Linked DNA regions of Anaerosoma tenue. The protein of the gene in region 2 interacts with the protein of the main gene of each other region in a pairwise test. Links are inferred from orthologs where the notes say so. Each region holds a gene or a part of one and is shown on either strand. Other genes may lie near its edges.

Evidence for each region. Proteins that work in one complex are often made in the same cells at the same time.
Region 1: the proteins of MSB02_RS10055 (region 2) and MSB02_RS00705 interact in binary tests that used the Escherichia coli proteins (3 or more experiments, as listed by UniProt). The link is inferred for Anaerosoma tenue from one-to-one orthologs.

Annotation. Positions count from the first base shown.
Region 1 is NZ_JALNTY010000001.1:125,614-129,947, reverse strand. What follows is about bases 20-2,850. They hold MSB02_RS00705 (glutamate-5-semialdehyde dehydrogenase), read right to left. Parts: upstream 2,147-2,850; coding sequence 893-2,146; downstream 20-892. Other genes in these bases: proB (glutamate 5-kinase), read right to left, coding at 2,176-2,850; nadD (nicotinate-nucleotide adenylyltransferase), read right to left, coding at 285-929; yqeK (bis(5'-nucleosyl)-tetraphosphatase (symmetrical) YqeK), read right to left, coding at 20-283. Also shown: more of yqeK, read right to left, coding at 1-19; more of proB, read right to left, coding at 2,851-3,279; GTPase ObgE, read right to left, coding at 3,272-4,334. UniProt on the Escherichia coli protein: Catalyzes the NADPH-dependent reduction of L-glutamate 5-phosphate into L-glutamate 5-semialdehyde and phosphate. The product spontaneously undergoes cyclization to form 1-pyrroline-5-carboxylate.
Region 2 is NZ_JALNTY010000004.1:91,565-96,986, forward strand. The notes cover bases 1,196-4,024. They hold MSB02_RS10055 (LytR/AlgR family response regulator transcription factor), read left to right. Parts: upstream 1,196-2,170; coding sequence 2,171-2,878; downstream 2,879-4,024. Other genes in these bases: MSB02_RS10050 (histidine kinase), read left to right, coding at 1,196-2,165; MSB02_RS10060 (metallophosphoesterase family protein), read left to right, coding at 2,881-3,336; MSB02_RS10065 (universal stress protein), read left to right, coding at 3,567-4,024. Outside these bases: MSB02_RS10040 (sulfite exporter TauE/SafE family protein), read left to right, coding at 1-41; MSB02_RS10045 (GNAT family N-acetyltransferase), read left to right, coding at 38-904; more of MSB02_RS10050, read left to right, coding at 810-1,195; more of MSB02_RS10065, read left to right, coding at 4,025-4,061; MSB02_RS10070 (DUF485 domain-containing protein), read left to right, coding at 4,106-4,486; MSB02_RS10075 (sodium/solute symporter), read left to right, coding at 4,483-5,422. UniProt on the Escherichia coli protein: Member of the two-component regulatory system BtsS/BtsR, which is part of a nutrient-sensing regulatory network composed of BtsS/BtsR, the low-affinity pyruvate signaling system YpdA/YpdB and their respective target proteins, BtsT and YhjX.

The DNA.
Region 1 (4,334 bases), on a different replicon or contig from region 2:
GGATCTCGGCCGCGGCCACAGGGCCGTGCAACAGATACGGGACCGCGCGGTCCGTATCCGTCACGGGCAGCCCGAGCCGCTCCGCCCGCCGGAGCAGTTCCGCTCCCGGGGTCTCCCGGTCCCAGTCGTGCAGGAGTCCGGCCACCCGCGCCTCCTCGGCGTCGAGGCCGTGGCGCTGCGCCAGGCGGGCGGCGACCGACGCCACACGCTCGCAGTGCCGCGCCGCTTCAGGGGACAGGCGCTCGATGATGGCGGCCTGTGCGGCCTCGTACGACGTCGCCACCTCAGCCGTCCCCCCGGTAGAGACGGTTCTTGCTCACGTACGCCGCCACAGCCTCCGGGAGGAGATAGCGGACAGGCCTGCGCGACGCCATCCTCGCACGGATGTCCGTGGACGATATGGCCAGCGCCGGCACCTCCATCGTCTCAACCCGCAGACCCGACGGCACCGGCCGCTCCATGAACGGCGACAGGTCGTAGCCGGGACGTGTAGCCGCGATGAGCGTACACAGGTCCGCCAGACGCGCCGAGTCCTTCCAGGTGAGGATCTCCAGCACGGCGTCCGCACCGGTGATGAAGAAGAGGTCGGCGCTGTCCCCGTACCGGGTACGCAACTCGGTCATCGTGTCGACCGTGTACGTCACTCCGGGGCGGTCGATCTCCAGCCTGCTCACTTCGAAGTCGGGGTTGCTCGCAGTGGCGATGACGGTCATCAGGTAGCGGTGCTCGGCCGGGGTCACGCGCTGGTCCGTCTTGCGCGCAGGGGTACCCGTGGGCATGAAAAGCACCTTGTCCAGATTGAACTGGACAAGGGCCTCTTCAGCGGCAACGAGGTGACCGTAGTGGATCGGGTCGAACGTGCCGCCCATGATGCCAAGGCGGAGTCGCTTCCTCACTCGCGTATCTGTCCACTTCCCATCGCCAGGTATTTCGTGGTGGTGAGCGCCGCCAGCCCCATCGGGCCGCGCGCGTGGAGCTTCTGTGTCGAGATGCCGATCTCGGCGCCAAGCCCGAACTCGCCGCCGTCGGTGAACCGCGTCGACGCGTTCACGTACACCGCCGCGGCATCCACCTCGTTCAAGAACCGCGTCGCCGCAGTGTAGTCCTCGGTCACGATCGCCTCGCTGTGCTTGGTGCCATACCGGTTGATGTGGGCGATCGCCTCGTTCAGGCCCGTCACCACCTTGCACGCGATGCGCAGGTCAAGGTACTCGGTGGCCCAGTCGTCCTCCGTGGCGGCCTGGATACGCATGATCGAGCCGAGCGCACGCGTCTTCTCGTCACCATGCACGGTCACGCCGGCGTCTTCAAGCGCACGCAGGATCGGCGGGAGCACACGCTCGTAGACCGCCTCATCCACGAGCAGGCTCTCGGCCGCATTGCATACCCCCGGACGCTGGCACTTGGCGTTGACGACGATGCGCTGCGCCATGTGCGGGTCGGCGGCCTCGTGGATGTACACGTGGCAGTTGCCCACGCCGGTCTCGATCACCGGGACCTTGGCGTTCTCGACCACGCTCTTGATCAACCCGGCCCCGCCGCGCGGGATAAGAACGTCGATCATCCCGTGAAGACCCATCAGTTCGTTGGCCACCTCGCGATCGGTGGAGGCGACCGACTGGATACAGCCCTCGGGAAGCCCCGCGCCCACCGCGGCGTTGGAGAGCACCCGGGTGATCGCGAGATTCGAGTTCACCGCAAGACTGCCTCCGCGAAGGATGACCGCGTTGCCCGTCTTCACACAGAGTCCGGCCGCATCCGCCGTGACGTTGGGACGGGCCTCGTAGATGATCGCCACTACGCCGAGAGGCACGCGCACCTGCGTGAGAGAGATGCCGTTGTACAGCTTGGAGCCGCTCACGACCTCTCCGATGGGATCCGGAAGCACCGACAGGCTCTTCAGCGCCTCGGAGATCGCTTTGATGCGCATCGGGTTGAGCTCGAGCCGGTCGAGCAGCGCCGGTGCGGTGCCCTTGGCGCGGGCCGCCGCGAGGTCTTCCTCGTTGGCGGCGATGATCTCATCCTGCTTGGCCACCAGCGCGTGCGCCATCACCAGCAGCGCGCGGTTCCGCTGATCCGTCGACGTGCTCGCCAGCGCGATAGCGGCCTGCCGTGCCCGTGCGGCCAGGTCGTGGACCTCCGACATCTCCATCGACTCCTTCACATCGGTCGCGCCTACAGTATCACCAGGTGATCGCGATGGACGACCTCCGCACCGTCCCAGTTGGGAAGGATGCGCGAGATCTCGGCGGTCTTGAGCCCCCGCACGCGCTTGAGGTCCGCTGAGGACATCCCCGCCAGTCCGCGCGCGATGTCATGGCCGTCCGGATCCGTGACAGAGATGGCATCACCGACGACGAAGCTCCCGGTCACGTCGACGACACCGGCCGGGAGCAGGCTTCCACCCCGCAAGCATAGGGCGCGCTTCGCTCCATCGTCAATCGTGACGGAACCTCGCGGGTGCCCCGCATAGGCAAGCCAGAGCTTGCGTCCTTTCACGGCCGCCTTCTCGCCTGCGAACAGGGTCCCCACCGGCTTGCCGGCGACCGCATCGGCCACAACATCCTCCCGGCGCCCGTCGCAGATCACCATCGGGATCCCCGCCTTCATGAGCGCTCGGGCGGCCTCGAGCTTGGTCACCATGCCGCCGCTCCCAACGCCGCTGCCGGGACCGCCGGCACGCGCGAGGTGTTCATCGGTGACCTCTTCCACGCGTTCCACGAGTCGCGCCGCGACGTCCACGCGCGGATCGGCCGAATACAGACCCTCGATGTCGGTGAGCAGCACCACCAGGTCGGCGTGCACCATCATCCCCACCAGGGCGGCCAGGTAATCGTTGTCCCCGAAGCGGATCTCCTCCACCGCTGTGGTGTCGTTCTCGTTCACCACCGGCACGACCCCGAGATCGAGCAAGCGCTCCAGCGTCTGGCATGCGTGCACGTACTGCTGACGGTGTCCCACATCGTGCCGGGTCACCAGCACCTGGCCGATCGTAAGCGCCTGCGTGGCGAAGATCTCCCGGTACGCGTCGAGCAAGAGAACCTGTCCTACGGCGGCGGTGGCCTGAAGCGTGGGCACGTCGGTGGGCCGCTCATCGAACCGCAGCGACTCGAACCCGGCGGCGATCGCCCCGCTCGTGACGACCACTACCCGGTATCCGTTGTCGCGCAGTCGCCGCACCTGAGCGGCGAGCCGCCCCAGGTAGTCGCGATCCAACCGCCCATCGGAGCCGGTCAGCGTGGAGCTGCCGAGCTTCACCACCACCGTGTGCTTAGACACGCCCGTCCTCGCCCCCGTCATCAGCGTACGACTCGAACTCGAATGATACCGGGCCTATGTGCACGGTGTCGCCATCGCGCGCGCCCGCCTCCCTGAGCCGCTGCTCCACGCCCATCTTCGCCAGGCGCCGCTGCAGGTGCGCAACGGCTTCCTCGTTCTGCATATCGGTGATGATCACGACGCGCTCAACACCCGAGCCCGTGACATCCCATCCACCGTCGATCGCACGTGACACCGTGATCTCGCGATCCCGTCGCGGCACGTGGATGTACTCGGCCTCGTAGGCAGGCTCCCCGCTCGGCATCTCCTGGCGCAACTCGTGCACCATCGCGGCCACCGCGCGTATGAGCGGGCCGATACCCTCGCCGGTGAGCGCCGAGACTGCGAAGTACGGCCGGCCGGCCTCTTCACACCATGCCGAGACACGCGCGGAGTTCTCGGCGGCCCTCTCGGCATCCATCTTGTTGCCCACCACCACCTGCGGACGTCCGGACAGGTCCTCCGCGTGCGCCGCAAGCTCACCGTCGATGATCGCAAGATCCTCCAGCGGATCCCGCCCCTCGTAGCCTCCTGAGAGATCCACTACATGCATGATCAGCGCGGTCCGCTCGATATGCCGCAAGAACGCGTGGCCGAGGCCGGCGCCTTCGCTGGCGCCTTCGATGAGTCCCGGGACGTCCGCCACAACGAACGACTGCTCGCCACTGGAGACGACGCCCAGGTTGGGGACGAGCGTGGTGAAGGGGTAGTCCGCGATCTTGGGGCGCGCGGCGCTCATCCGCGCTATCAGCGACGACTTTCCCACGCTCGGGAGTCCCACGAGCGCCGCATCAGCCAGCAGCTTCAACTCGAGCTCGATCCACCGCTCCTCGCCCGGCTCGCCAAGCTCCGCGAATGTCGGCGCACGACGGGTCGACGTGGTGAAATGCCGGTTGCCCCGGCCTCCCCCGCCGCCGCGCACGACCACCAGACGCTGTCCGTCGTGCGTGAGGTCGCCAAGCACCTCGCCTGTCTCGGCATCGCGCACGATCGTGCCCCGCGGCACCGGCAACACC
Region 2 (5,422 bases):
TGCTACTAGCGGCCAACGAACTGGGCTGGCTGTCCTCATGACGGGGCGCGTCTTCACGGACGCCACGGCGGCCCAGGTAGACAAGCTTGCGCGGGCGCTGGTCGCTGCCCGTGTGTTTCCCGACGAGCAGACGCTCCGTGCGCACCATCGCGACCGTCCCTGGACGATCCAGGTGAGCGGGCGGGGCGATGTGGCCGTGCTGGACCGGTGGCGCGACCACCTCGACCTGCTTGGCATCGACGCCCTGTGGTGTCCGGTACGCCATATCGGCGACGCGGTCACCCACCTCTCGGTCTGTGCGGCCGAGCACGGATTCTCCGGTCTGGTGAGCCCGCCGGTCATGTCCGGCGATGTACCCGTGTATGAGGCCGCAGGCATGCGCGTCCGCGAGACGCTCGCCGTGCTCGAGCTCACCCCGGTGAGCCCCGCGGCCGTTCCCGGGCGCCCCGATGTCTCGATGCGACCCGCCCTGACGGCCGACGCCGAGGAGATCATCGCCATCGACGGCGAGTGTTTCGAGCCGTTCTGGCGCTACGATCTCCGCTTGATGCGGAGGTTCCTCGATGCCGGCGGGGTCACCTTGGCCGAGCGTGACGGGCGTTGCGTCGGCTATACTCTGAGCACGGTCGACCGTGGGTCGGCGGTGCTGGGTCGGCTCTGCGTGCGCGCGTCCGACCGCCGTGTCGGCATCGGATCGCTTCTGCTGGAGGCGGCCGTTTCGCGAGCACGGGACGGCAGGGCGCGGCACATGACGCTCTCGGCGCGGACGGGGAACGCCGCCGCGCTGGCGCTGTATCGCTCGGCAGGCTTTGCCGATACGGGTCGGCGCTACGCGTTCCTCACGGCCGGCGACGAGACGGGAAGGGGTCTGGGCCATCGCATCGGTTCGCTCATGGGTCGTTGACGCGACCCTGCTCCTGGCAACGGCGATCATCGCCATCGTCGTGGGAGCGGGTCTGTTCGGGATGGTGCCCGAGCCGGTGTTCATCGCTGCCACGATCGCCCTCGCCACCACGGCGGTGGGGACCGTGGCGATGCGGCTCATCAGCCGCCCCGATCACATCAAGGCGCTTCAGTCACACCAGATCGTGGTGATCGCCGACCGGTCGCTGGCGTACCTGCGCCGTGGTCTCTACGCCGAGACCGCGCAGGAGGTCTGCAGGCTGGCGCTCGCCGAGAGCGAGGCGGCTGCGGTGGCGATCACCGACACCGAGACCGTTCTCGGTTTCGCGGGCATCGGGGAGGACCACCACGAGGTGGGCGGGCCGATCCTCACGAAGGCCACGCGCGAGGCGCTTGAGACCAACGAGCATCGCATCCTTGGCACGAAGGACGAGATCGGCTGTCCACGGCGCGACTGCCTGTTGCGCGCGGCGATCGTGGTTCCGCTGGAAGTCCGCGAGAAGCCCGTAGGTACGCTGAAGTTCTACTACACCACGGCCAGGCTGTTGAACGAGACCCAGATCGCCATGGTGAGCGGTCTCGCCCGCCTCCTGTCGACACAACTCGAGCTCTCGGAGCTCGAGCACCAGACCGAGCTGGCGTGCAGGATGGAGCTCAAGGCGCTGCAGGCGCAGATCAACCCGCATTTCCTGTTCAACACGATCAACACCATCGCGATGATGATCCGCACCGATCCGGGAGGCGCGCGCGACCTCCTTCGCGAATTCGCGGCCTTCTACCGGCGGATGCTTGAGGACAACGAGGGGCTCGTCCCGCTCGAGCGCGAGGTCGAGTACGCCCTCACCTATCTGCGGTTCGAGCAGGCACGGTTCGGCGACCGCTTGCGCGTGGTCTCCGACCTCGACCCCGAGGTGCTGGCGACCCACGTGCCCGCGTTCATCCTGCAGCCGATCGTGGAGAACTGCGTGCAGCACGGTGTCCGCGAGGAGGGTCCTCTCACCGTGTCGATCACGGCCGGCAGGGTCGATGGAGACATCAGCGTGGCGATCTCCGACGATGGCGTGGGAATATCCGAGGAGGACCTGCCGCGCGTGCTCGAGGTGGGATTCGGGACCGGCCTCGGTATCGCTTTGGGCAACGTCCACGATAGACTGAAGGGGCACTTCGGCCCCGGAAGCGGCCTGAGCGTGGAAAGCGAGGGCGGAGAGGGGACCGTGGTGACGGTGACGATCGCGTCCTCGCCGGAGAGAGTGGACCGATGACCACGATGCTCAAAGCGTTGCTGGTGGACGACGAGGTCCCCGCGCGCTCCGAACTCCGCTACCTGCTGGGCGAGGCCGGCGGCGTTGAGGTCGTGGGCGAGGCCGGCAGCGCGAGCGAGGCGCTTCAACTCATCCGCGCCATTCCGTACGATGTCGTCTTCCTCGATGTCAGCATGCCGGGACTCAGCGGGATAGAGTTGGCCGAGGCGCTTTCCGGGCTCGACCATCCTCCCGCGCTCGTGTTCGTCACCGCGCACAGCGAACATGCGGTGAAGGCCTTCGAGGTGGCCGCCACCGACTATCTCGTGAAGCCCGTCGAGGCCGCGCGGCTCAAGATGGCGATCGAGCGCATCGCCCCGGCCGCCGAGACACCGGTGCGCGTGGAGCGGATCCCCGTGGAGAAGGGCGGTCGCAAGCTCCTGCTCCAGGTGGCCGATATCACTCACGTCATGGCCAAGGACGACTACAGCTACATGTTCACTGATGGCGAACGATACCTCTCTACGTTCTCGCTGGCCGATCTTGAGAGCCGCCTGGAGTCGCAGGGGTACTTCCGGGTCCACCGCCGCTTCCTTGTGAACCTCTCCCACGTGGCCGAGGTCGCTCCCATGTACGGCGGCACGATGGAGCTGACGCTGAAGGACCGGGCGCATACGCGCATACCCGTCTCAAGACGACGCGCACCTGCGCTGAAGCGCGTCCTGGGAATCTAGCCGTGCTGATCGGCGTGCTTTCAGACACCCATGGAACGCTCCCGCCGGGGGTCGACGAGGCGTTCCGGGATGTCGACCGGATCATACACGCCGGGGACATCGGCCCCGCATGGATCCTCGACCACCTCGAGGCGATCGCCCCGGTGATCGCGGTACGGGGGAACATGGACTCGGGCGAGCTTGAGTGGCGGTTGCAGGACCGCGCCGTCATCCAGGCCGACGGACAGCGGGTCATGGTCGTCCACCAGGCCGCGCCCCTGCTGCGTGCGGGAGTGCCCGAGGGGGTCACCGTGCTGGTGAGCGGTCACACGCACCGGGCCCGCGTGGAGCATGTCGGCGGACTCCTTCACGTGAACCCCGGAAGCGCCGGCGGCCGTTCGCGGGATGGCCGGGGTCCCACCGTTGCCCTGCTCGACTGTGCCGCTGACCCGCCCACGGCCAGCATCATCGAGCTCTAGCGGCTTCCACCGCGCGTCCATTCGCCGACGAGCGGCCCTCTCACACCGGTGAACGGCGGACGGCGCGCTCCGTGAACGGCGCGTGAGCCGCTTACCGCTTCTGCCGCACCCTCCGCCGACCCGCTGCCGCCGCACGCGACAGCTTCGTTCCATCCCTCAGGCCCTCGCGTCTAGTGTGGTCTTGCGGGCGTGCGACCGCCGCCCGTTGGACAGCTGGGGAGGTGGGACGTATGGACGTTTGCATCAAGGGTTCTGCCGAGGACGTCAGGCTCGGTGACATCGATGAGATCTGTCACGAGATCGGGCGCATCCTTCTGCCGACCGACGGTTCCGCACCGTCTGTTGCGGCGACCGAGTATGCGGTGATGCTCGCGAAGACGTTCGGCGCATCGGTCAAGGCCATCTACGTGGATACCGGCCTCGAGGCTCTTGAGTATCCCGAGGAGGTCATGGACGAGGACGTCTACGAAGGCGTCCATGCATCGGTCAAGGGGCTCGTGCTCGCCAAGACCATGTGCGAGCGCAACGGCGTGTCGTGCGAGGTCGAGGTGGTGCAAGGCGGCGTAGCCAAGCGGATCGTGCACGTCGCCGAGGAGTGGAAGGCCGACATGATCGTGGTCGGCGACACGGGGCGCACAGGCCTCAAGCGTATAGCCCTGGGCAGCGTGGCCGAGACGGTCGTCAAAGGCGCGCCGGTCCCCGTTCTTGTCGTGAAAGCCGAGTGATCGCCGGTCGCTCACAGCCGTCTTCGGACGAAGGAGGTGCACAGATGGGAGAGACGACAGCACATGGCTCGGCAGCCCTCTCTGCCGACGGTCGTCAAATACAGCACGGCGATCACATCGACACGATCGAAAGCGTCGACGCCGTGTTCCGGGGCCAGCGGAAGCTGAGCTTCACGTACGGCGCGATCTTCTTCGCGGTGACCCTCGGGGTCCCCGCGTCATCGGTGTGGTGGAAGACGTGGTATTCGGTAGAGGTCTGGGGCGGGTTCACCGCCAACTACCTCTTCGTAGGGTTCTTCTACTTCGTCTTCCTCTGGGCCATGGCCTGGACCTACTCCAAGCAGGCCGACAGGCTCGACGAGCGTCTGCTCGCGATGGCCGATGAGATCGCCGCCCGCACCGCCCACGAGGAGGTGCAGTCGTGAACACGATCGCCATCATCCTCGTCATCGGGCTGACGCTCTTCACGATCGGCCTCTCGATCTTCTCGCGCCGCTTCACGCGCACTACGGCCGACTTCTATCTCGCCGGCCGCAAAGTCGGTTCGTTCGCCAACGCCTCGGCGATCTCAGGCGACTACCTGTCGGCCGCCTCCTTCCTGGGCGTGGCCGGTGCGATCTACGCGTCCGGCCTCGACGGCATCTGGTATGCGGCCGGTTTCGCCGGCGGCTTCATGGTCGTCGTGCTGTTCATCGCGTCACCGCTCCGCCGCTTCGGCGAGTACACGGTGGCCGACTTCGCCTTCGGCCGGTTCGGCAGCAACCGCATCCGGCTGATCACGGTGCTCGGCGTGCTGCTCACGTCGCTCTTCTACATGGCGCCGCAGATGTACGGTGCGGGCACCACGTGGCAGGTGCTCGTGGGCGGCGGGTTCCTCGGCATGGACGGGTATACGTCCGGTGTCGTCGTCGTGGCCGCCATCATCGCGTTCTACGTGTCCGTGGGTGGCATGAAGGGCACGACGATGAACCAGATCTTCCAGTTCTGGTGGCTGGCGTTCGCGATGATCCTGATGGTCGTCTTCGCGTTCGGCAACGGGTTCAACTATCCGGAGGCCCTTGAGGCCGAATCGCAGCAGCCGATCGTGAACACGAAGGCGTACACGGCCGAGCAGCTCACAGCACCCGATGACGCGGGTGTCACGCCGTACGACAAGGCGGCCGAGGTCATGACCGCCGAGGAGATGACCGAAGTCGACGAATTCATCGAGTCGGGAGCCGACGGCACCATCCGCATCGCGTTCTACGCCTCCAACAAGCTCCACACCGATCGTGAGATGGCGTTCAACGAGCCCGGTCACCGCTACAACGGCTTCGACCAGTTCTCGATGGTGCTCGCGCTCGTGTTGGGCACCGCGGGCC